Kordia antarctica: one gene and its partner. The protein of the gene in region 1 binds, or shares a complex with, the protein of each later gene. Links are inferred from orthologs where the notes say so. Each region holds a gene or a part of one and is shown in the gene's direction. Other genes may lie near its edges.

The links.
Region 2: the proteins of secY (region 1) and secA are in contact, whole or in part, in a crystal structure (PDB 3DIN), measured with the Thermotoga maritima proteins. The link is inferred for Kordia antarctica from one-to-one orthologs. Residues at the interface, in WP_004081795.1 of Thermotoga maritima: Glu108, Gly109, Glu110, Glu111, Ala236, Glu237, Arg238, Arg239, Ile240, Thr241, Ile242, Gln243, Tyr244, Ala245, Arg246, Arg247, Val248, Thr249, Gly250, Arg251, Arg252, Val253, Tyr254, Gly256, Ala257, Ser258, Thr259, Tyr260, Leu261, Pro262; in WP_004082002.1 of Thermotoga maritima: Glu261, Ala262, Arg263, Lys300, Ala301, Arg302, Thr303, Ile304, Ile305, Leu323, Tyr324, Asp325, Pro326, Val329, Ser330, Tyr333, Ile336, Lys340, Phe345, Val349, Glu363, Phe364, Tyr374, Ser375, Gly376, Gly377, Glu393, Ile395, Thr482, Ser483.

The regions. Positions count from the first base shown.
Region 1 is NZ_CP019288.1:2,266,560-2,275,834, reverse strand. What follows is about bases 5,970-8,903. They hold secY (preprotein translocase subunit SecY), read left to right. Parts: upstream 5,970-6,733; coding sequence 6,734-8,074; downstream 8,075-8,903. Other genes in these bases: rpsM (30S ribosomal protein S13), read left to right, coding at 8,507-8,881; ykgO (type B 50S ribosomal protein L36), read left to right, coding at 8,388-8,504; infA (translation initiation factor IF-1), read left to right, coding at 8,077-8,292; rplO (50S ribosomal protein L15), read left to right, coding at 6,266-6,718; rpmD (50S ribosomal protein L30), read left to right, coding at 6,071-6,250. Also shown: rplB (50S ribosomal protein L2), read left to right, coding at 1-268; rpsS (30S ribosomal protein S19), read left to right, coding at 272-550; rplV (50S ribosomal protein L22), read left to right, coding at 560-967; rpsC (30S ribosomal protein S3), read left to right, coding at 977-1,702; rplP (50S ribosomal protein L16), read left to right, coding at 1,723-2,142; rpmC (50S ribosomal protein L29), read left to right, coding at 2,156-2,347; rpsQ (30S ribosomal protein S17), read left to right, coding at 2,366-2,623; rplN (50S ribosomal protein L14), read left to right, coding at 2,626-2,994; rplX (50S ribosomal protein L24), read left to right, coding at 3,008-3,319; rplE (50S ribosomal protein L5), read left to right, coding at 3,322-3,873; rpsN (30S ribosomal protein S14), read left to right, coding at 3,876-4,145; rpsH (30S ribosomal protein S8), read left to right, coding at 4,208-4,606; rplF (50S ribosomal protein L6), read left to right, coding at 4,625-5,167; rplR (50S ribosomal protein L18), read left to right, coding at 5,177-5,527; more of rpsE, read left to right, coding at 5,534-5,969; rpsK (30S ribosomal protein S11), read left to right, coding at 8,982-9,275. UniProt on the Escherichia coli protein: The central subunit of the protein translocation channel SecYEG. Consists of two halves formed by TMs 1-5 and 6-10.
Region 2 is NZ_CP019288.1:660,176-674,139, forward strand. Bases 4,659-8,573 are described here. They hold secA (preprotein translocase subunit SecA), read left to right. Parts: upstream 4,659-5,004; coding sequence 5,005-8,373; downstream 8,374-8,573. Other genes in these bases: IMCC3317_RS02915 (DUF2795 domain-containing protein), read left to right, coding at 4,712-4,933. Outside these bases: IMCC3317_RS02880 (ABC-F family ATP-binding cassette domain-containing protein), read left to right, coding at 1-1,345; IMCC3317_RS02885 (O-methyltransferase), read left to right, coding at 1,367-2,131; IMCC3317_RS02890 (DUF4352 domain-containing protein), read right to left, coding at 2,157-2,585; IMCC3317_RS02895 (class I SAM-dependent methyltransferase), read left to right, coding at 2,907-3,722; IMCC3317_RS02900 (hypothetical protein), read left to right, coding at 3,726-3,881; IMCC3317_RS02905 (hypothetical protein), read left to right, coding at 3,878-4,024; IMCC3317_RS02910 (cob(I)yrinic acid a,c-diamide adenosyltransferase), read left to right, coding at 4,008-4,583; IMCC3317_RS02925 (hypothetical protein), read right to left, coding at 8,663-9,055; IMCC3317_RS02930 (RNA polymerase sigma factor), read right to left, coding at 9,039-9,623; IMCC3317_RS02935 (DUF6249 domain-containing protein), read left to right, coding at 10,026-10,376; peptide-methionine (S)-S-oxide reductase MsrA, read left to right, coding at 10,709-11,368; IMCC3317_RS02945 (hypothetical protein), read left to right, coding at 11,712-12,647; IMCC3317_RS02950 (hypothetical protein), read left to right, coding at 13,030-13,962. UniProt on the Escherichia coli protein: Required for protein export, interacts with the SecYEG preprotein conducting channel.

The DNA.
Region 1 (9,275 bases):
TAATTGTTTAGCGACAATTGGTGCTATCTCTAACTCTGATCACCAGTTATTAGTATCTGGGAAAGCAGGTAGAGGAAGATGGTTAGGTAGAAGACCAAGAACTAGACCAGTAGTAATGAACCCTGTTGATCACCCAATGGGTGGTGGAGAAGGTAAATCTTCTGGAGGTCATCCAAGATCAAGAAATGGAATTCCTGCTAAAGGATACCGTACAAGATCTAAGACGAAAGCAAGTAATAAGTATATCATAGAACGTAGAAAGAAATAAGACATGGCTAGATCATTAAAAAAAGGACCTTACGTTCACTATAGTTTAGATAAAAAAGTTCAACAAAATGTTGAGTCAGGAAAGAAAGCAGTGATCAAAACTTGGTCAAGAGCATCTATGATTACTCCAGATTTCGTTGGTCAAACTATTGCTGTGCATAACGGACGTCAATTTGTTCCTGTATATGTTACAGAGAACATGGTAGGACATAAATTAGGAGAATTTTCACCAACAAGATCATTTAGAGGTCACGCTGGTGCAAAAAATAAAGGAAAAAAATAATAAGAAGCTATGGGAGTTCGTAAAAGAGAAAGAGCAGAGCAAATCAAAGAGGCTAAGAAAAGTATAGCCTTTGCAAAGTTGAATAACTGCCCTACTTCACCAAGAAAAATGCGTTTAGTAGCGGATTTAGTAAGAGGTGTTAAAGTAGAAAAAGCGCTTCATATATTGAAATTCAGTCAAAAAGAAGCGTCACGTCGTTTAGAAAAATTGTTATTGTCTGCTATTGCAAACTGGCAAGCTAAAAACGAAGATGCTAGCGTTGAAGAAGCTGAATTGTTTGTAAAAGAGATCAGAGTTGATGGTGGAAGTATGTTAAAAAGACTTCGTCCAGCACCTCAAGGTCGTGCACATAGAATAAGAAAGCGTTCCAACCATGTTACATTGGTGTTAGGAGCTAATAATAATACACAAAGTTAAGATAGAAGTATGGGACAAAAGACAAATCCAATCGGAAATCGCCTTGGTATCATCAGAGGATGGGAATCCAACTGGTACGGAGGTAATGACTATGGAGATAAACTTGCTGAGGACGATAAAATCAGAAAGTATATCCATGCTCGTTTATCTAAAGCTAGTGTTTCTAGAGTAATCATCGAGCGTACGCTTAAACTTGTAACCGTTACTATCACGACGGCTCGCCCAGGTATCATTATTGGTAAAGGCGGTCAAGAGGTAGACAAGTTGAAAGAAGAGCTTAAGAAGATTACTGGTAAAGAAGTGCAGATCAATATCTTTGAAATTAAGAGACCTGAACTTGATGCAAACTTAGTTGCAGCTAGTATAGCGCGTCAAATCGAAAACAGAATTTCGTATAGAAGAGCTATCAAAATGGCAATTGCTGCTGCAATGCGTATGAATGCAGAAGGTATTAAAGTGCAAATTTCTGGCCGATTAAACGGAGCGGAAATGGCACGATCGGAATCTTATAAAGATGGTCGTATTCCTTTGTCAACTTTCAGAGCAGACATCGATTACACACTTCATGAAGCTCATACTACTTACGGTAGATTAGGAGTTAAAGTGTGGATCATGAAAGGTGAGGTCTATGGAAAAAGAGAATTATCTCCATTAGTAGGGATGGCTAAAAAGCAATCTGGAAAAGGTGGAAATAATAACTCAGGTGGAAAAGGAAAACCTCGTCGTAGAAAGTAATTTTTTAAAGTTAAAGAAAAATGTTACAGCCAAAAAGAACAAAATATCGTAAAGTACAGAAAGGGCGAATGAAAGGGAACTCTGGTAGAGGTCACTTACTTTCTAACGGTATGTTTGGTATTAAATCATTAGATTCAAATTTTTTGACATCTCGTCAAATTGAAGCAGCCCGTGTTGCGGCAACTCGTTTCATGAAAAGAGAAGGTCAATTATGGATTAAGATTTTTCCAGACAAGCCAATTACAAAGAAGCCGCTTGAAGTACGTATGGGTAAAGGTAAAGGTGCGCCAGAATACTGGGCAGCTGTTGTGAAACCTGGGAGAATTATTTTTGAAGTAGGAGGAGTTCCTATGGAAGTTGCTAAAGAAGCATTACGCTTAGCAGCTCAAAAATTACCAGTTAAAACTAAGTTTATTGTAGCTCGAGATTTCGAAGCTTAATTTTTAATAAGTTATGAAACAATCAGAAATTAAAGAATTATCTGTAGCTGAGTTACAAGAGAAATTAAAGGAGTTTAAGAAAAGTCATTCTGACTTGAAACTAGCGCATGCTATGTCTCCTTTGGATAATCCAATTCAGTTGCGTTCGGTACGAAGAACAGTTGCAAGAGTAGCTACTGAACTAACTAAAAGAGAATTGCAATAAATTGAATTCTACTGACAGATGGAAAAAAGAAATTTAAGAAAAGAGAGAATAGGTGTTGTTACCAGTGATAAAATGACGAAATCAATAGTGGTTTCCGAAGTTAAACGAGTAAAGCATCCTATGTACGGAAAGTTCGTGTTAAAAACAAAGAAATACGTTGCGCACGACGAAAAGAACGATTGCAACATTGGTGATACAGTAAAAATAATGGAAACACGTCCATTGAGTAAAACCAAATGTTGGAGATTAGTTGAAATCATTGAAAGAGCTAAGTAATTATGGTACAACAAGAATCAAGATTAAAAGTAGCAGATAACACGGGAGCTAAAGAAGTTTTAACTATTCGTGTATTAGGCGGAACTAAAAGAAGGTACGCTTCTGTAGGAGACAAAATTGTTGTAACTGTAAAAGATGCAACTCCCAACGGTAGTGTTAAGAAGGGACAAGTTTCTACAGCAGTTGTTGTACGTACTAAGAAAGAAGTAAGAAGGCCAGATGGATCTTATATAAGATTCGATGATAACGCTTGTGTACTTTTAAACCCAACAGGGGAAATGAGAGGAACACGTGTTTTCGGACCAGTTGCTAGAGAACTTCGTGATAAGCAATTCATGAAAATTGTATCATTAGCACCAGAAGTGCTTTAATACATTATTTAAGATGACAAAACTAAAGATAAAATCAGGAGATACAGTAAGAGTAATAGCTGGAGATCATAAAGGGTCTGAAGGTAAAGTGCTAACTATTCTTCGTGAAAAGAACAAAGCGATTGTTGAAGGAGTAAACATGGTATCTAAGCATCAAAAGCCTAGTGCTCAAAATCCTCAAGGTGGAATCGTTAAAAAAGAAGCGCCTATTCAAATATCTAACTTATCTTTGTTGACTTCAAAAGGAGAAACAACAAGAATTGGTTACAGAATGGAAGGTGATAAGAAAGTAAGGTTTTCTAAAAAATCTAATGAAGTATTATAGTTATGGCTTATATTCCAAGATTAAAACAAGAGTACAAGGATAGAGTTATCCAAGCTCTTACAGAAGAATTCGGTTACAATAACGTAATGCAGGTGCCAAAACTTGAAAAAATTGTTTTGAGTAGAGGTGTTGGTGGTGCTGTAGCTGATAAGAAATTAATTGACCATGCTCTTGAGGAGTTTGGGAAAATTACAGGACAAAAGGCTATTCATACCTTATCTAAAAAGGATGTTGCAACGTTCAAATTACGTAAAGGAATGCCAATTGGCGTGAAAGTTACGTTAAGAGGAGAGCAAATGTATGAGTTCTTTGATAGATTGGCTACTTCAGCCTTACCGCGTGTAAGAGATTTTGGTGGAATCAAAGCAAATGGATTTGATGGAAGAGGTAATTATAACTTAGGAATTACTGAGCAAATTATCTTCCCAGAAATAAATATCGATAAAGTAAACAGAATTGCTGGTATGGATATTACATTTGTGACTTCTGCGTCAACAGACAAAGAAGCTAAATCATTATTAACTGAACTAGGTTTACCTTTTAAAAAGAACTAATTATGGCTAAAGAATCAATGAAAGCCCGCGAGGTGAAAAGAGCAAAAACGGTTGCTAAATATGCTGAGAAAAGAAAAGCTTTAAAAGAAGCTGGAGATTACGAAGCATTGCAAAGGTTGCCGAAAAATGCTTCTCCAGTTCGTATGCATAATCGTTGCAAACTTACAGGAAGACCAAAAGGATATATGCGTCAGTTTGGACTTTCTCGTGTAATGTTCAGAGAAATGGCTAACAAAGGGTTAATACCTGGAGTTAGAAAAGCAAGTTGGTAAAAATATAAATTGGTTTCAGGTTCAATGTTTTTATTGAAAACCAAAACCACAAATTAATAAATATGTATACAGATCCAATAGCGGATTATTTAACTAGAGTTAGAAACGCTAGTAGTGCAGGACACAGAGTTGTGGAAATTCCAGCTTCTAAGCTAAAAAAAGAAATAACTAAGATCTTATTTGATCAAGGTTTTATCTTAAGCTACAAGTTTGAAGATTCAAAAGTTCAAGGAAACATCAAAATCGCATTAAAATACGATAAGATGACCAAAGATCCTGTAATCAAGAAAATTCAAAGAATCAGTACGCCAGGTTTACGTCAGTATGCTGGAACTAAGGAACTTCCAAGAGTATTAAACGGATTGGGAATTGCAATTGTGTCAACTTCTCACGGAGTAATGACAGGAAAGCAAGCTCAACGTGAAAATGTTGGTGGAGAAGTTTTATGTTACGTTTACTAATTAAAAAGACTAACAGAAATGTCAAGAATAGGTAAAAACCCAGTAAGTATTCCAGCAGGAGTTACTGTAGATATAAAAGAAGGTCAAGTAACCGTAAAAGGTAAACTAGGAGAATTGAAACAACAAGTTGACGGTATCACTGTTAAACAAGAAGAAGGTCAATTAGTACTAGAACGTCCATCTGAAAGCAAAGATCATAGAGCAAAACACGGTCTATATAGAGCATTACTCAACAACATGGTTGAAGGTGTCTCTAAAGGGTTTACAAAAGAATTAGAACTAGTTGGAGTTGGATACAGAGCAAGTAACCAAGGACAAAGACTAGAACTAGCTCTAGGATTTTCTCACAATATTGTTCTCAATTTAGCTCCAGAAGTTAATATTGAAACAATATCTGAAAAAGGAAAAAACCCAATTATAAAATTAACTTCTTTTGATAAGCAATTGGTAGGGCAAGTAGCGGCTAAAATCCGTGGCTTCCGTAGTCCAGAACCTTACAAAGGAAAAGGAGTTAAATTTGTTGGAGAAGTATTAAGAAGAAAAGCAGGTAAATCAGCTTAATAATTAATTATGGGATTATCAAAGACTGAAAGAAGACAGAGAATCAAAAACAGAATTAGAAAAATCGTTGGTGGCACAGAAGCTAGACCAAGATTATCTGTTTTTAGAAGCAATAAAGAAATTTATGCTCAGATCATTAACGATGTAGATGGCAAAACAATTGCAGCAGCATCATCGAGAGACAAAGATATCAAAGCTGATACAAAATCAGAAGCTGCTTCCTTAGTAGGGAAGTCAATTGCTGAAAAAGCGTTGAAAGCCGGTGTCGAAACAATCTCATTTGATCGAGGTGGATATTTATACCACGGAAGAGTAAAATCATTAGCAGAAGGTGCTAGAGAAGGAGGACTTAAATTCTAAGAAACTATGTATCAGAAATACAAAAACGCAGAATTAGTAAAGCCAAGTGGACTAGAATTAAAAGATCGTTTGGTAGGAGTACAACGTGTTACTAAAGTAACAAAAGGTGGTAGAGCCTTTGGTTTCTCAGCGATTGTAGTTGTTGGAGATGAAAACGGTGTCGTAGGACAAGGTTTAGGAAAATCTAAAGACGTAGCTACAGCTATTGCAAAAGGAATTGAAGATGCTAAGAAAAACTTAGTACGTATTCCTTTGCAAAAAGGTACATTACCACATGAACAAAAAGGTAAATATGGTGGAGCTAGAGTATACATTCAACCAGCATCTTCCGGTACGGGAGTTATTGCAGGTGGAGCTGTGCGTGCAGTATTAGAAGCTGTCGGAGTTCACAATGTATTATCTAAATCTCAAGGTTCTTCTAACCCGCATAACGTAGTAAAAGCAACATTTGATGCATTATTACAATTAAGAGATGCAGGTATTGTTGCAAAACAAAGAGGAGTTTCTTTAGAAAAAGTATTTAAAGGATAAATCAAGGATAAAATGGCAAAAATCAAAGTAAAACAAGTAAGAAGCAAAATTAGTCGTCCTCAAAATCAAAAGAGAACACTAGAAGCGCTTGGTCTTAAAAAGATCGGTCAGGTTGTAGAACATGAAGCTACACCAAATATCCTTGGAATGGTAAATAAAGTTAAACATTTAGTTTCTGTTGAAGAAGCTTAAAAATAACAACTAGTTATGGAGTTAAATAACTTAAAACCAGCTGAAGGTTCAGTTCAAAGTAATAACAAAAGAGTAGGTAGAGGACAAGGTTCTGGAAAAGGTGGTACTTCGACAAGAGGTCACAACGGAGCAAAATCTCGATCAGGTTATTCAAAGAAAATTGGATTTGAAGGTGGTCAAATGCCTCTGCAAAGACGTGTTCCTAAGTTTGGTTTCACAAATATCAATCGTAAAGAATATCAAGGTGTAAATCTTGATAGACTACAAGAAATGGTAGAGGAAGGTAAAATCACAGATACTGTCGATTTACAAGTATTAGTAGCGAATAGAGTAGCTAGAAAAAATGATTTGGTAAAAATCCTTGGAAGAGGTGAACTAAAATCAAAATTAAAAGTTACAGCACACAAATTCACAGCTTCAGCTAAAGCAGCTATCGAAGCAGCAGGAGGAGAAGCAGTAACTTTATAATTTGTACATAGAAGCATGAAAAATTTTATTGACACAATAAAAAATATTTGGAGCATAGAAGAACTAAAAAATAAAGTTTTAGTGACACTAGGACTTTTATTAGTGTACCGTTTTGGTGCACAAGTATGTCTTCCAGGTATGGACTATACAAAGCTTGGCGCTGAGTTTGCTGGTAATTTTGATAATGGACTTGGTGGTCTATTAAATATGTTTACTGGAGGAGCTTTTGCTCAAGCATCTGTATTTGCATTAGGAATTATGCCATATATATCTGCTTCTATTGTAGTTCAGTTGATGGGAATCGCGATTCCTTACCTGCAAAAACTTCAAAAAGAAGGAGAAAGTGGTCGTAAAAAAATCACTCAGATTACTAGATGGTTAACAATCGTTATTTGTTTGGTGCAAGCACCTTTCTACTTATGGGGATTAGGACAACTAGGAGTTCCACCTGAAGCATTTACAATAGGTAAAGGATTAGACTTTATCATTCCTTCTGTAATCATCCTTGTCACAGGAACAATTTTTGCAATGTGGTTAGGAGAAAAAATTACAGACAAAGGTATTGGTAACGGTATCTCATTATTAATTATGGTTGGAATTATTGCATACATGCCTAAAGCTTTCGTGCAAGAATTTGTTTCTAACTCAGGAAAACCAATGTTAATCCTTATAGAAATTGTAATATGGTTAGCTATTATTATGGCTAGTATCATGTTGGTAATGGCAGTACGCCAAATACCTGTACAATATGCTAGAAGAACTGCAACTGGTGGATATGAGAAGAATGTTTTTGGAGCAAGACAATTTATTCCATTAAAATTAAATGCATCTGGTGTAATGCCAATCATCTTTGCGCAAGCTTTGATGTTTGTGCCTGCAGCACTTGGAAAAGGTCTTGGAACAGATTCATCTGTTGGACAATGGATGATATCTAACTTTCAAGATGTATTTGGATTATGGTACAATGTTTTATTTGCATTCCTAATCATCATATTTACATACTTCTATACAGCAATCACAGTGCCTACTAATAAAATGGCAGATGATTTGAAGAGAAGTGGAGGATTCATTCCGGGAATTCGCCCTGGCGGAGAAACTGGAGAATACTTAGACAAGATAATGTCTCAAATTACGTTACCTGGATCAATCTTTTTAGCATTGATCGCAATATTCCCTGCAGTTGTTGGGACTATATTAGGAATTCAACAAGGTTGGGCATTATTCTTCGGAGGAACATCGTTGCTAATTATGGTAGGAGTTGCCATTGATACTATGCAACAAATAAACTCATACTTGTTGAACAGACATTATGATGGTTTAATGAAAACTGGTAAAAACCGTAAAGTAGTTGCATAATTATGGCTAAACAAGCTGCAATAGAACAAGATGGAACAATCATTGAAGCATTATCAAATGCTATGTTCCGTGTAGAATTAGAAAACGAGCATATCGTAACGGCTCACATTTCAGGAAAAATGCGTATGCATTACATCAAATTATTACCTGGTGATAAAGTGAAGTTAGAAATGAGTCCGTATGATTTAACAAAAGCAAGAATTACTTATAGATATTAATCTATTAAATGATTCAAGAATTGAAAGATTGAACAAGATTATTCGTAATGAATTTTTTTAATTTTTTAATTTTCAATCATTAAATTAATAAACTTATGAAGGTAAGAGCATCAATAAAAAAGAGAAGTCCCGAGTGCAAAATTGTGCGTCGTAAGGGAAGATTATACGTAATCAATAAAAAGAATCCTAGATTTAAACAAAGACAAGGATAGTTATGGCAAGAATCGCAGGAGTAGACATTCCAAAACACAAAAGAGGTGTTATCGCACTGACTTACATCTTTGGAGTCGGTAGAAGTAGATCTAAAGAAGTTTTAGCTACAGCAAAAGTAAGTGAAGATACTAAAGTATCTGATTGGACTGATGACGAAATCGGAAGAATTCGTGAAGCAGTTGGATCTTTTACTATTGAAGGTGAATTACGTACTGAAGTTCAATTAAACATCAAACGTTTAATGGATATCGGTTGTTATAGAGGAATTCGTCATAGATCTGGACTTCCATTAAGAGGTCAGAGAACTAAGAACAACTCTAGAACAAGAAAAGGTAGAAGAAAAACTGTTGCTAACAAGAAAAAAGCAACTAAATAATTAAAATAGATGTTGGTAATTAGTATTGAGTAGTAAGAACTATTATTTAATTATAAAGAATCTAACTACTAACTACTAAAATCTAAATACTAAAAAAAGTATGGCAAAATCTAGCAAAAGTACGAAAAAACGTAAAGTAATAGTTGACGCAGTTGGAGCGGCGCATGTAACTGCATCTTTCAACAATATCATCATATCACTTGCAAACAAAAAAGGAGATGTAATTTCTTGGTCATCTGCAGGGAAAATGGGCTTTAGAGGTTCTAAAAAGAACACACCTTACGCAGCGCAAACAGCAGCGGAAGAAGCATCTAAAGTAGCTCATGAAGCAGGATTACGTAAAGTAAAAGTTTATGTAAAAGGTCCAGGAAATGGTAGAGAATCTGCTATCAGA
Region 2 (13,964 bases), 1.6 Mb from region 1 along the record:
AATTTTGGACGAACCCACAAATCATCTGGATTTAGAGATGATTGAATGGCTAGAAGAATATTTCAAAAAAGAAAACATTACGCTTTTCATGGTTACGCACGATCGCTACTTTTTGGAACGTGTTTGTAATGAAATCGTGGAACTCGAAAATGGTCAATTATATAATTACAGAGGAAGTTATTCGTATTATTTAGATAAAAAAGAAGCGCGCGTTCAGGCGGAACAATCTTCGGTAGAAAAAGCGAAGAATTTATACAAAAAAGAACTCGATTGGATGCGTCGTCAGCCAAAAGCACGAACTACAAAATCGAAATCTAGAATTGACGATTTTTACGATATCAAAGAAAAAGCACACAAACGTCGTAACGAACACGAAGTGCAATTGGAAATCAATATGGAACGTGTTGGAAGTAAAATTCTGGAGTTGCATAATATTTCTAAATCATTTCAAGATAAAGTCTTATTAGACAAGTTTGAATATGTCTTTAAAAAAGGTGAACGTATTGGTATCATTGGAAAAAACGGAACTGGAAAATCTACATTTCTAAATATGATTACAGGTCGTTTAAAGCCTGATGCTGGAAAAGTAATTGTGGGCGAAACGATCAAATTTGGGTATTACACACAAAGTGGAATCAATCCGAAACCAGGTCAAAAAGTAATTGATATTATCAAAGAATATGGCGAATACATTCCTTTGAAAAAAGGAAAATTAATTTCGGCAGCGCAATTATTAGAACGTTTCTTGTTCGACAGAAAACGTCAATATGACTTTGTTGAAAAACTATCTGGTGGCGAATTAAAACGTTTGTATTTATGTACCGTTTTGATCCAAAATCCTAACTTTTTAATTCTTGATGAGCCAACCAACGATTTAGATATTGTGACGCTCAATGTGTTGGAAAGTTTCCTGCTCGATTTCCCCGGTTGTTTATTAGTGGTTTCGCACGATAGATATTTTATGGATAAAATTGTAGATCACTTATTTATTTTTAGAGGAGATGGCGTCATTGAAGATTTCCCCGGAAATTACTCAGATTTCAGAACTTACGAAGACAGTTCGGAGCCTGAAACGAAAGCTACGGAAAAGAAAGAAAAACAATCGTGGCGACAAGATGATACCACGCAAAAATTGACGCATAACGAACAAAAAGAATACAAACGTTTGGAAAAAGACATTCAGCGTTTGGAAGAAAAAAAGGAGAAAATAGAAGCTGAATTTGTTTCAGGCGAGTTGTCGCAAGAACAAATTCAAGAGAAGTCAATGAAGTTGCAGAAAATAATCAAGGATTCGGAAGAAAAAACCGAACGTTGGTTTGAATTAGCTGCAATAATGGAAGCGTAATTTTAGTAATGATATAAACTTATGTGGTATCAAATCTTTGCATATTTTAAGTTTTTGATAAAATCGACCAACGAACATGGCGTGCATTCGCCTTTTGTGTATGATTTGGTGACGAAATGTTTCTACGATACGGAATCGAAAGAAATTTATCAAACTATTGAAAGGTATCGCAACGAACTTTTAAACAATCACACAGAAATAGAAATTAAAGATTTTGGCGCAGGAAGCAGAGTTTTTTCATCCAATAAACGGAAAATTTCTGCTATTGCAAAAAATGCAGGAATTACATTAAAACGTGCAAAATTGTTAGCGCGACTCATCTCCTATTTCAATATTAAGAATAGTCTAGAATTAGGAACTTCGTTAGGATTGGCAACTATTTCCATGACGGAAGCGAACGAAGTTTTTACGTTAGAAGGTTGTCCTGAAACAGCAGCAATCGCACAGAAACAATTCGAAAAATATAAACTCTCAAATGTAAAAATGTATGTGGGCGAGTTTTCAATATCAATTCCGAAAATAGCCGATCAAAAGTATGATTTGGTTTATTTTGATGGAAATCATCAAAAAGAAGCAACGTTGCATTATTTTGAGCAATTACTAAAAACGGCACACAACAATTCGGTTTTTATTTTTGATGATATTCATTGGAGTAAAGAAATGTCAGAAGCTTGGGAGATTATCAAAAATCATCCAGAAGTTACGGTAACAATTGACACTTTTTTTTGGGGATTTGTATTCTTTCGAAAAGAACAAGAAAAAGAACATTTTGTGGTGCGTGTGTAAAATGGATTCTTGTTATCTAATCATATTATTTCAGACTATACTTCACTTTTCCGATAATCAACTCATTCAACTCTTTTCCTTGTGGAAATTCAAAATAAATAGTTCGTCTTACTTTTTTTCCTGATTTCAATTTTAAGATTTTTTTACTTGGAAGCCCAATTCCATACATGAATGAGAATTCATATTTATTATTTTCATCATCTGTCATTTTGAACGCATTAAAATTCACTTTTAAACTTTCTTCACCCTCATTTTTAAGTTTCAATTTTACCATTATAAAAGTCATTCCTTTTTTTGCTTGCTTGGCAGGCTCTGTATTAAATGAATTTGACCCAAAGGCAGAAGAAACATCATTTATTTTTATAATTTCCACATTCAAATCTTTCAATTCAATTTCTTGACCGAAAGAAATTGAGTAAATTCCTAAAAATAATATCGTAATAAATGTTTTCATAATTTATGTGCCAACATGTTCGTGTATGATTAATTGAGTTAGCTAGATCAAAATTAATAAAAAGAAAACGAACCAAAGGAAAATTCGCTGTAAAGTAGAGGCTATATATTGCTTTTTCGTGATTATCATTCAGCCGGATCGTTTTCTAAATCCTCTCCAAGAGATATAAGATTTTTAATGAAAAAGAACTGATTCCGTAAAAAAAAGAATATTTGTTGTATCGAACTTATAGTAATTACAATAATACTTATCAAATATTCATCAAAAAGCTATTAATTTTAGTTAATTTTGAAGTGATTATCATGTCCCAAGATCAATATAATGAGTAACACACAATTAGAAGAAGTATTAGAGACGAACAAAAAGCAGAAGGAATTCTACAATGTAAAGAAGAAGAATTTTGCAACGAAAGTTTGGTCTTTTATGCGGAATAAATTATTATCGGATTTTAGAAAAGAACTGCAAATCAACGAACAAGTGTATGAAAAACATAAAGTTTGGTTGGGCGATTTGTCGGATAAAAAAGTCTTAGATTTAGGCTGTTACGCAGGAAATCACTTGAGTTTATACTTAGCCGAACATTCTAAACGATATTTGGGAATTGACTTGAGCGATAAAGCAATTGGGCAATTAAACGAGCGTTTAAAAGACTTCCCAAATGCAGAAGCGCAAGCAGTTGATTTTCTATCGCCAGAATTTATAGAGAAAGATTTTGACATCATTTACGCATATGGCGTGTTGCATCATTTTGAAAGCTTAGACATGTTATTTGGAAAACTAAAAGAAAAATTAGCTTCTGACGGAAAACTCATTTCGTATGATCCGTTAAAAACAAGTTTGCCGTTGCGAATTATTCGTGGAATATACAGACCTTTTCAATCAGATGCCGATTGGGAATGGCCTTTTTCAAAGAAAACTGTAAAACGCTTTCATACAGAATTTAAAGTCGTTGAACGCAGAGCAATTTTAGGAAGTTCGAAATGGGCGTTTTTCTTAAATCTCATTCCGATGAGCGCAGATAAAAAATTAAATTACATTAAAAAGTTGCATCAAAACGATTGGGAACAATCGCAAACAAGCGATAAACGTTTGTATAAGTGCATGCATTTAACGATGTTGATGAAACAAAATAGCTAACAAATGAGCACCGAATTAATTGTTATTATAGTCATTGTTGGCGTATTGGCGCCATTATTACTTGTGAATACACGAAAAAATAAAAAACGCAATAGCAGTCGTAAAAATCGTGCTTTTTTAGATTCGCACAAAAAAGATGAAAAAAGGCAAGAAAAATGATTGTTATCCACTGGAAACTTCTATTTGCTATTCTCATTGGATTCATATTTGTGTATCTAAGCAATGTGAAAACACGAAAGAAATTGAAAGATCATTTTGATAAAAAAGAAAAAGAAGACAAAAACAATGAAAATATATACTAAAACCGGAGATAAAGGAACTACTGCCCTATTTGGCGGAACACGTGTTCCGAAACATCACATCCGAATTGATAGTTATGGAACTGTGGACGAATTGAATTCACATATTGGTTTAATTCGCGATCAAGACATTAACAAACACTATCAACATGTATTGATGGACATTCAGGATTTACTATTTACCGTTGGTGCAGTTTTAGCAACCGATCCTGAAAAGGCGACATTGAAGAATGGAAAAGACCGATTGAACATCAATAGAATCTCAGAAGATAACATTGCAGTCTTAGAACGTGAAATGGACACGATGAATGATGCGTTGCCGCCAATGACACACTTTGTATTGCCTGGCGGACACCAAACTGTGTCATTCTGTCACATAGCACGTTGTGTATGTCGCAGAGCAGAGCGTTTAGCATCAGCACTTTACGAAATAGAGCCTTTTGACGAAAATACGTTGAAATACTTAAACCGCCTTTCTGACTACCTTTTTGTATTGGCACGGAAGTTGTCGAATGATCTTCAAGCAAATGAAATAAAATGGGTTCCTAAAAAAAATTCGTAATCATTTAAAAACTAAGGGATTACATGTCCTTAAAAAAACGTTCTTAAAAATAATGTATAAATAATGATTTTTTTACTTGACTTTTTCATTTAAAAATTTATTTTTGCAAAAAATTAATATCAAAAAATATGTATTGGACATTAGAACTGGCGTCTCACTTAAGTGATGCTCCTTGGCCAGCTACAAAGGATGAGTTGATTGACTATGCAATTAGAACTGGTGCTCCCTTAGAGGTTGTTGAAAACCTACAATCTATTGAAGATGAAGGGGAAACTTACGAATCTATCGAAGAAATTTGGCCAGATTATCCTACAGATGATGATTATCTCTGGAACGAAGATGAATATTAAAACAAGTTAAACTAGGAAAAAGTCTCCATATTGAGGCTTTTTTTTGGTTTAATATAAAACCACATAAAACCATGAGTTTTTTAAATTCAATGTTGAAAATGTTTGTTGGAGACAAATCCAAGAAAGATATCAAGGGCTTACAGCCTATTATTGATAAAATCAAATCACACGAGCAACAACTATCACAATTGTCTCTTGATGATCTTAGGGCTCGAACAACAAACTTTAAGGCACAAATCGCGGAAGCGTGCAAAGAAAATAATGCGAAGATTGTTTCTTTACAAGAAGAAGCAGAAACAATTTCTGATATCGAACGTAAAGATGATATCTATCAAGAAATTGACAATCTTAGAAACGAAGAATACGAAATTACGGAAGCTGTCTTATTTGACATCTTACCAGAAGCATTTGCAGTTGTTAAAGAAACGGCAAAACGTTTTACAAATAATACGGAACTTACTGTTACGGCAACTCCGTATGACAGAGAATTATCTGGAAATCACGATTATGTAACACTTGATGGCGACAACGCTACTTGGCAAAACTCTTGGGACGCCGCTGGAAAGCAAGTCACTTGGGACATGATTCACTATGATGTGCAATTAATTGGTGGTATTACGATGCACCAAGGTAAAATTGCAGAAATGAAAACAGGAGAAGGAAAAACGTTGGTTGCAACGCTTTCTGTATACTTAAATGCATTGCCTGCAAAAGGTGTGCATTTGGTAACTGTGAATGATTACTTAGCAAAACGTGATAGCGCGTGGATGGCGCCAATATTCCAATTCCACGGATTTACGATTGATTGTATTGATTATCATCAACCAAACTCTGAAGCGAGAAGAAAAGCGTATGCCGCTGATATTACCTACGGAACAAATAATGAATTTGGTTTCGATTACTTGCGTGATAACATGTCGCATTCGCCAAATGATTTGGTACAACGTGCTCCCAATTATGCCATTGTCGATGAAGTCGATTCTGTATTAGTTGATGATGCTCGTACGCCATTAATTATTTCTGGCCCAATTCCGCAAGGAGATTTACATGAATTTGATGAATTAAAACCTAAAATTGCTGATTTAGTTACCAAACAACGTCAGTATTTAACAGGTGTTTTGGCGGAAGCTAAAAAAATGATTAAAGACGGTGAAACCAAAGAAGGTGGATTCTTATTGTTAAGAGTTTTTAGAGGTTTGCCTAAAAATAAAGCATTAATAAAGTTCTTAAGTGAAGAAGGTGTAAAACAATTACTCCAAAAAACAGAGAACACATATATGCAAGACAACAATCGCGAAATGCATAAAATTGATGCAGAATTATTATTCGTGATTGAAGAAAAGAACAATCAAATTGATTTAACAGATAAAGGTGTTGAATATTTATCTGGCGGAAGCAATGATGCAGATTTCTTTGTAATGCCTGACATTGGTGGAGAAATTGCCAAAATTGAAGCACAAGAGTTCGAAAAAGAAAAAGAAATTGAGCTAAAAGAAAAATTATTTAGTGAATTTCAAGTTAAAAGTGAACGTATTCATACCTTAAGTCAATTACTAAAAGCCTACACACTTTTTGAAAAAGATGTAGAATACGTAGTAATGGACAACAAAGTGAAGATTGTTGATGAGCAAACCGGTCGTATTATGGACGGACGTCGATATTCTGACGGATTACACCAAGCGATTGAAGCAAAAGAAAATGTAAAAATTGAAGATGCTACACAAACGTTTGCAACAGTAACTTTACAGAACTACTTCAGAATGTACCGTAAACTATCAGGAATGACAGGAACGGCAGTAACGGAAGCAGGAGAATTATGGGAAATCTATAAATTGGATGTTATTGAAATTCCAACAAATAGACCTATTGCACGTAAAGACAAAGAAGATTTAATCTACAAAACAAAACGTGAAAAATACAATGCCATTATTGATGAGGTAACTGAATTGTCTAGACAAGGAAGACCTGTATTAATTGGTACAACTTCGGTTGAAATTTCGGAATTACTAGGAAGAATGCTTTCTATTCGTAAAATTCCGCACAATGTATTGAACGCAAAATTACACCAACGTGAAGCAGATATTGTAGCGGAAGCTGGAGAACCAGGACAAGTTACGATTGCAACAAACATGGCAGGTCGTGGAACGGATATTAAATTGAGTGACGCTGTAAAAGCTGCTGGCGGATTAGCCATTGTTGGTACAGAACGTCATGATTCTCGTCGTGTAGATAGACAGTTACGAGGTAGATCTGGTCGTCAAGGAGATCCAGGAAGTTCACAATTTTATGTTTCTTTGGAAGATAACCTGATGCGTTTATTTGGTTCTGAAAGAGTTGCTAAAATGATGGACAGAATGGGATTAAAAGAAGGTGAAGTAATTCAGCATTCCATGATGACAAAATCTATTGAACGCGCGCAGAAAAAAGTGGAAGAGAATAACTTCGGAATTCGGAAGCGTTTGTTAGAATATGATGATGTAATGAATGCACAACGTGAAGTTGTATACAAACGTCGTCGTCACGCGTTACATGGAGAACGTTTAAAGGTAGATATTTCGAATATGGTGTATGACACTACCGAAATCATTACGCAAACAAATAAAGCCGCTAACGATTATAAAAACTTTGAATTCGAATTATTTCGCTACTTCTCTATCGAAAGTCCAATTTCGGAAGACGAATTTAAAAAAATGACGGAGCAAGAAATCATTGGTAAAGTATATACGGCAGCTTTCAAACACTACAATGCTAAAATGGAGAAAAACGCGGAAGCAGTTTTCCCAGTAATTAAGCAAGTGTATGAAAATCCAGATAACAAATACGAACGCATTGTTATTAAGTTTACTGACGGAACAAAAGAATTGAATGTTGTCAGTGATTTAAAAGAAGCATACGATTCTAAAGGAAAACAAATGGTGACGGATTTCGAAAAGAATATTTCGTTGGCTATTATTGATGATGCTTGGAAAACGCACTTGCGTAAGATGGACGAATTGAAGCAATCAGTTCAGTTGGCTGTGCATGAGCAGAAAGATCCGTTATTAATTTACAAATTTGAAGCTTTTGAATTGTTCAAAGGTGTGATTGATAAAGTAAATCGTGAAATTTTATCGTTCTTGTTTAAAGGAGAATTAGAAAATAATGATCCAAACAAAGTTCAAGAAGCACGTGAGCAAAAACGTAGAAAAGAAAACTATACAACTTCGAAAGAAGAAGTATTGAACAGTGATGAAAAATCTGCGGCAAATCGTCAAGCAATGCAATCATCTGGTCAAAAACGTCCCCAAGTTACAGAAACCATTGTTCGCGATAAGCCAAAAATTGGTCGTAACGAACGTGTTACCATCAAAAATGTAATGACTGGTGAAAACAAAACTGTAAAGTATAAACAAGCTGAACCGTTGATTTCTAAAGGACAATGGGTTATTGTTGAGGAATAACACTTCGAGTGCCTCAGTGTTCGCGCTGAGCCAAGCCTCAGTGTACTGATATATAATTTATATAAAACTCTCATGGAAACGTGGGAGTTTTTTTGATTAAAACATTAAAGGATTAAATGATTGAAAAATTACGTCTTTGCGAGTGTTTTGTTTACATTGAGCTGAGTTGAAATGAAAAAACTTGTGGTAATCTGTTTGTAGTTTAACAGATTGCTTCCCACGTGTCAAGCACGAGGTCGCAATGACGTTTCAAGTCCAGCAATCTAAGCGTTGACTGAGGTACTCGAAGTCAACTCTCCAAACTTCTCGAAAAACGTTTGCTTATAATATGTATTTGAATAAGAACGAAGATTCCTAAGAAAACTGTGCAATACACATATGTATTCGGAACGGAGAATGTGATGTTATATTTTTGGACGAATAAACCAGCTAAATTCCAATCGCCAAGAACAGAAAAACCAAGCGAGAAGCGTGTCAATACAAACGTGAATAGGAAGAATAATGACGCAATAAGCATCCAACCAACGTTGGTTATTAATGGTTTGTAGACTTTTACCGAAACTTTTTCTTTGGAAACTTCTGCCATGACTTTGGCTAAAAAATCTATGGAAGGTGTTGTCAATCCAGCTTCTTGGATGACATCTTTTGTGAATTGATCTAATTTTTTATTTTCTACTTCCATGACTCAAATATATAGGTTCTACAACATTTTTCAAGATATGATATAATTTTTTTCGACTGCGATGTAATTTGATTTTTACATTATCATACGATATTTTAACAATTTCCGAGATTTCTTTCAATGATAAATCTTCAAAATAAAACAACGTTAACAACACGCGCTCATCCTCAGGCAACTGTAACAATGCTTTTTCAATAGTTTGCTTTTTCTCTTTCGCTTCTATATAACTTAGTGCATCTTGCATTGTTCCAATATCACTTTCGTGAATTTCATCAATATGTTCTGAGTAAATGACTCTTTTGTTCTTTTTAATACAATCCAAACTCGTATTATAGACAATTCTGTACAGCCACGTAGAAAATTTAGACGTTCCTTTAAACGTGTCTAATGCTTTGTATGCTTTCACAAATGTATCTTGCGCAACTTCTTCCGCATCTTCCCTATTTCCTACCATACGCATCGCCAACGTAAAAATCATAGTTTGATATTTAGTCACAAGCATCGCATACGCATTCACGTTTCCTGCACGAATTTCAAGAATACAGTCTTGGTCGGTTTTTTGAGTCATTTGTTGTTAAGACGATTGCTTTGTTTGATTGGTTACAGTTTTTTGGGTTTTTTATTTGGTAGTTGGGTTTTATTAGGTAGTTGGGTTTTGGGTGTTAGGTTTTAGGATGTTTGCTATTTGTTAATTCGCGTTTTGTTGATTTGTTTTTCTGTTGGTAATTATTAGTTAAAATTTACTTTTACATTTTAAATTTCGTTATTCGTTATTCGTTATTCGTTATTCGGTGTTCATGTGTTCATGTGTTCATGTGTTCATGTGTTCATGTGAAATTACTTTTTAATTTAAAATTTATCATTAATAATTTATCATTTCAAAAAAATTTCACATTTTCTGTAACCAAAACAAAAAACCATTCGTCATAATGGGCAAATACAAAAACTAAACTTTAAAAAACAATTCATTATGGGATCAGAAGTAATTATAATGCCAGCAATTTTGGGAGTCATTTTCGGAATCTACTATTTGTACATTTCGTCAAGAAACAAAGAACGTTTAGCATTGATTGAAAAAGGAGCTGATGCTTCTATCTTTTTCAGCTCAAAAAAATCATTAACACCAACGTGGAAAGTATTGGTATTGAATCTTGCCGTTTTGATGATGGGAATTGGATTAGGCATTTTTATTGGAAATATGATGCATGTTTCTTTCGGTTTACATGAAAGTGTAGCATTTCCAGGAACGATTTTCTTAGTTGGCGGAATCTCATTATTCACTGGTTTCTTCTTAACGAAAAAACTAGTCGAGAATGCATAATTGATTTCATCAGTCAAAAAGCGCAGTTAGTTAATTACACTAAACGATTGTTTATCTTCGGATTCGCAGTCGTTTTTTCATTTTGAGTAGACTTCGAGAAAACCTCAGTCTACCTTATATTATTGAAAGATTTAAGAATTGAAAAACTTTCATCTTTGCAAGGTGCAAAAGCAATCTTTTACATACAAATTACTTCACTATCGTTCGTAATGACGTTTCAAACAATCTGAAATACCAGAATTCGTATCTTTACAGATGTTAAAAGTAACCCAAATTTTAAGTCGTTCCGTAAGTTTTTACCTTTGATTCGACTTAGATAAAAAATAATTAACATGAAATCGATATCTCTAACTTTTATAACCGTACTCTTTTTTACATTAAGTTGCAACTCAAATACAACATCGAAAGAAGCTGTACACAAAGAAAAAATGACACAACAAGATTTGGCAAAGTATGAAACTGCCTATTTTGCAAGCGGTTGTTTTTGGTGTGTGGAAGCTGTTTTTGAAAGCGTAAAAGGCGTGAAAGAAGTTGTTTCTGGTTATGCTGGCGGAAAAGCGGAAACTGCTAATTATCAATTGGTAAGTGCTGGAAGAACAGATCACGCGGAAGCGGTAAAAGTATTTTATGATGCAAAAGTCGTTTCATATGAAACTTTAGTGAAAGTATTTTTTGGTTCGCACGATCCAACAACGCTGAACAGACAAGGTCCGGATGCTGGTAGACAATATCGTTCGGCTATATTTTATAAAGATTCTAAAGAGAAAAAAATCGTAGATGATTACATTTCAAAATTAAAAACGGATAAAGTTTTCAGCGGAACAATTACTACAGAAATAACAAAATACACTGCTTTTTACGATGCAGAAGCATATCACCAAGATTACGAAGCAAACAATCCGAATAATGGATATATCAGAGGTGTTTCTGTCCCGAGATTAAAGCGTTTTCAAAAGAAATTTCCAGAATTATTGAAAAAAGATGCGCATTAGTTTGATTGAAAGATTGAAGTATTCAATGATTGAAAAATGATTGCGAAACCATAATTTATAGTATAAACCGATAGCGTTAGTTGTCGGTTTTTTTTATACGTTAACTTAGTCTCAAATTAAAAAAACTTCAACATTCGATATTCTTTGATTGATATTCGATATTTAAGCATCTTCCATTTCAAATTCAAATTCAAGTTCAAGTTCAAAAACACAACGCTCACAAAGAATATGCAACGCTTACAAAAAATAGTTTGTGAATCATTATCTTTTTCTTACATTTAGAAAGTAATTACATACAGAAAACGCGTTTTTTCAATTTTAACGAATTAAACACTTTTAAATTATGAAGAAAAAAATGATCTCATTTGCTTCTTTAGGACTTGTATGTGCTACATTTTTCCTGAGTTGCGAAACAAAAAACCAAGCAGAAGAAGAACAATTAGACTTAGCGTTGGAAGTTCCTACGAAAATAATTTCCAATACACAAGCGGCGAAACTTTTTCAAAACGATCAAACTACACGATTAACACGAATTGGAAAAGAAGATACTACGTTTGAAGACAAAGCAATTCATTTTGAACTTGAAACTTTAGATACTTATATCAATCATTTAGAAACTATAGTTGTTTCTAAAAACATTCCGATTACAGGTCTCAGTTTTATTTTTGGCACTGATGCAAATGGCAAAAGAACAACGTTTTTAATGCCGTCTACACGAAATGCAACGCTAGATTATCAAGAATCTTTCACTATTGAAAACGGAAAATTTCTAACATATAAACATATTAATTCTTCTTTAAAATTGCAAAATAGCTCGCAAAATGATGAAAACTTAGTATTATCAACAAATGGTTATTTGTCTTTTAATGAAGCTGTTACACTTTTTAACACCTATCAAACACAATATATTCAGCCGTTTCAAGCTAAAGTCAAAAAGGATTATTACACAAAAGCGGTTTGGTATTCGTTGGAAGAAATTAAAGGATATATTGACTATCTAAAGAAAAAATCTACGAATCATAATTTAGCAATTACAGGTATTGATGTCTTTTTTGGTGTGTATAATAATGATGCTAGTCTGGAATTGAAATCAAATGCACAAACTGTTTTCTTAGCAGCAAGTACGCAACGACAAACTATTATTAATGTTGAAGGGGAATCATTGAAAGGTTTTGCTCAAAATAGTTTTATTGCGAAAGAAAGTGATGAAAATATGGATGGAAGTTTAACTTTTAATATTGGAGAACTCTCTCCACCGCCACCAAGAGGTCATCATTAACAATGAAAATAATTATATAAAAGTTCAAAACCGACAACTCACCTTGTCGGTTTTTTTGCTTCGAGTACTTTAGTCTATCTTTCTACAAACAGAATGCCTAATTCTAATTTTACATACGATTCATTTTTCTGATATCTATAAATTGAAAGTGTGCGTTTTGATGACAATTACACATAAAAAAACGACAGATACACATCTTCTTCAAATCGGTAGAATCTTTTTATTACTTTTAAATAGTAATTACACCTCCAAGTCGCAATTTTTAATAAAACTCAAGTATGAGAAGTCTGTAAAGACGAACTCAAAACCGTACGTTGAATCAATTCTGCTGAAAAGTGGAATCATAATTCATATCAATTATTAATATCAAAAACTAACCACCATGAAGAAAAGAATGTTATCATTTGCTTCTTTAGGACTTGTCTGTGCGACACTTTTCCTAAGTTGTAATACACATAACCAACACGAAGAAGAACTACTCGATTCAGCGTTAGAAATACCTGCAAAGATTATTTCTAACGTAGATGCAGCCACACTTTTTCAGAACGATCACAGCACGCGACTTTCTCAAATTGGGAAATCAACAACTACGTTTAAAGACAAAGCAATTCATTTTGAACTTGAAACTTTAGATACTTATATCAATCATTTAGAAACTATAGCTGTTTCTAAAAACATTCCGATTACAGGTCTCAGTTTTATTTTTGGCACTGATGCAAATGGCAAAAGAACAACGTTTTTAATGCCGTCTACACGAAATGTAACGCTAGATTATCAAGAATCTTTCACTATTGAAAACGGAAAATTTCTAACATTTAAACATATTAATTCTTCTTTAGAATTGCAAAATAGCTCGCAAAATGATGAAAACTTAGTATTATCAACAAATGGTTATTTGTCTTTTAATGAAGCTGTAACACTTTTTAACACCTATCAAACACAATATATTCAGCCGTTTCAAGCTAAAGTCAAAAAGGATTATTACACAAAAGCGGTTTGGTATTCGTTGGAAGAAATGAAAGGATATATTGACTATCTACAAAAGAAATCTACGAATCATAATTTAGCAATTACTGGTATTGATGTATTTTTTGGTGTGTATAATACTGATCCAAGTTTGGAATTAAAATCAAACGCGCAAACGGTTTTTCTAGTTGCGAGTGCACAACAACAAACAATTATTAATATTGAAGGGAAATCACTGAAAACCTTTATACAAAATGATTTCTTTTCAAAAGAAACTTCTACTACTGATGATGATGAAAGCTTGACTTATAATATGGGGCAATTATCTCCACCGCCAGTAAACAATTAAAA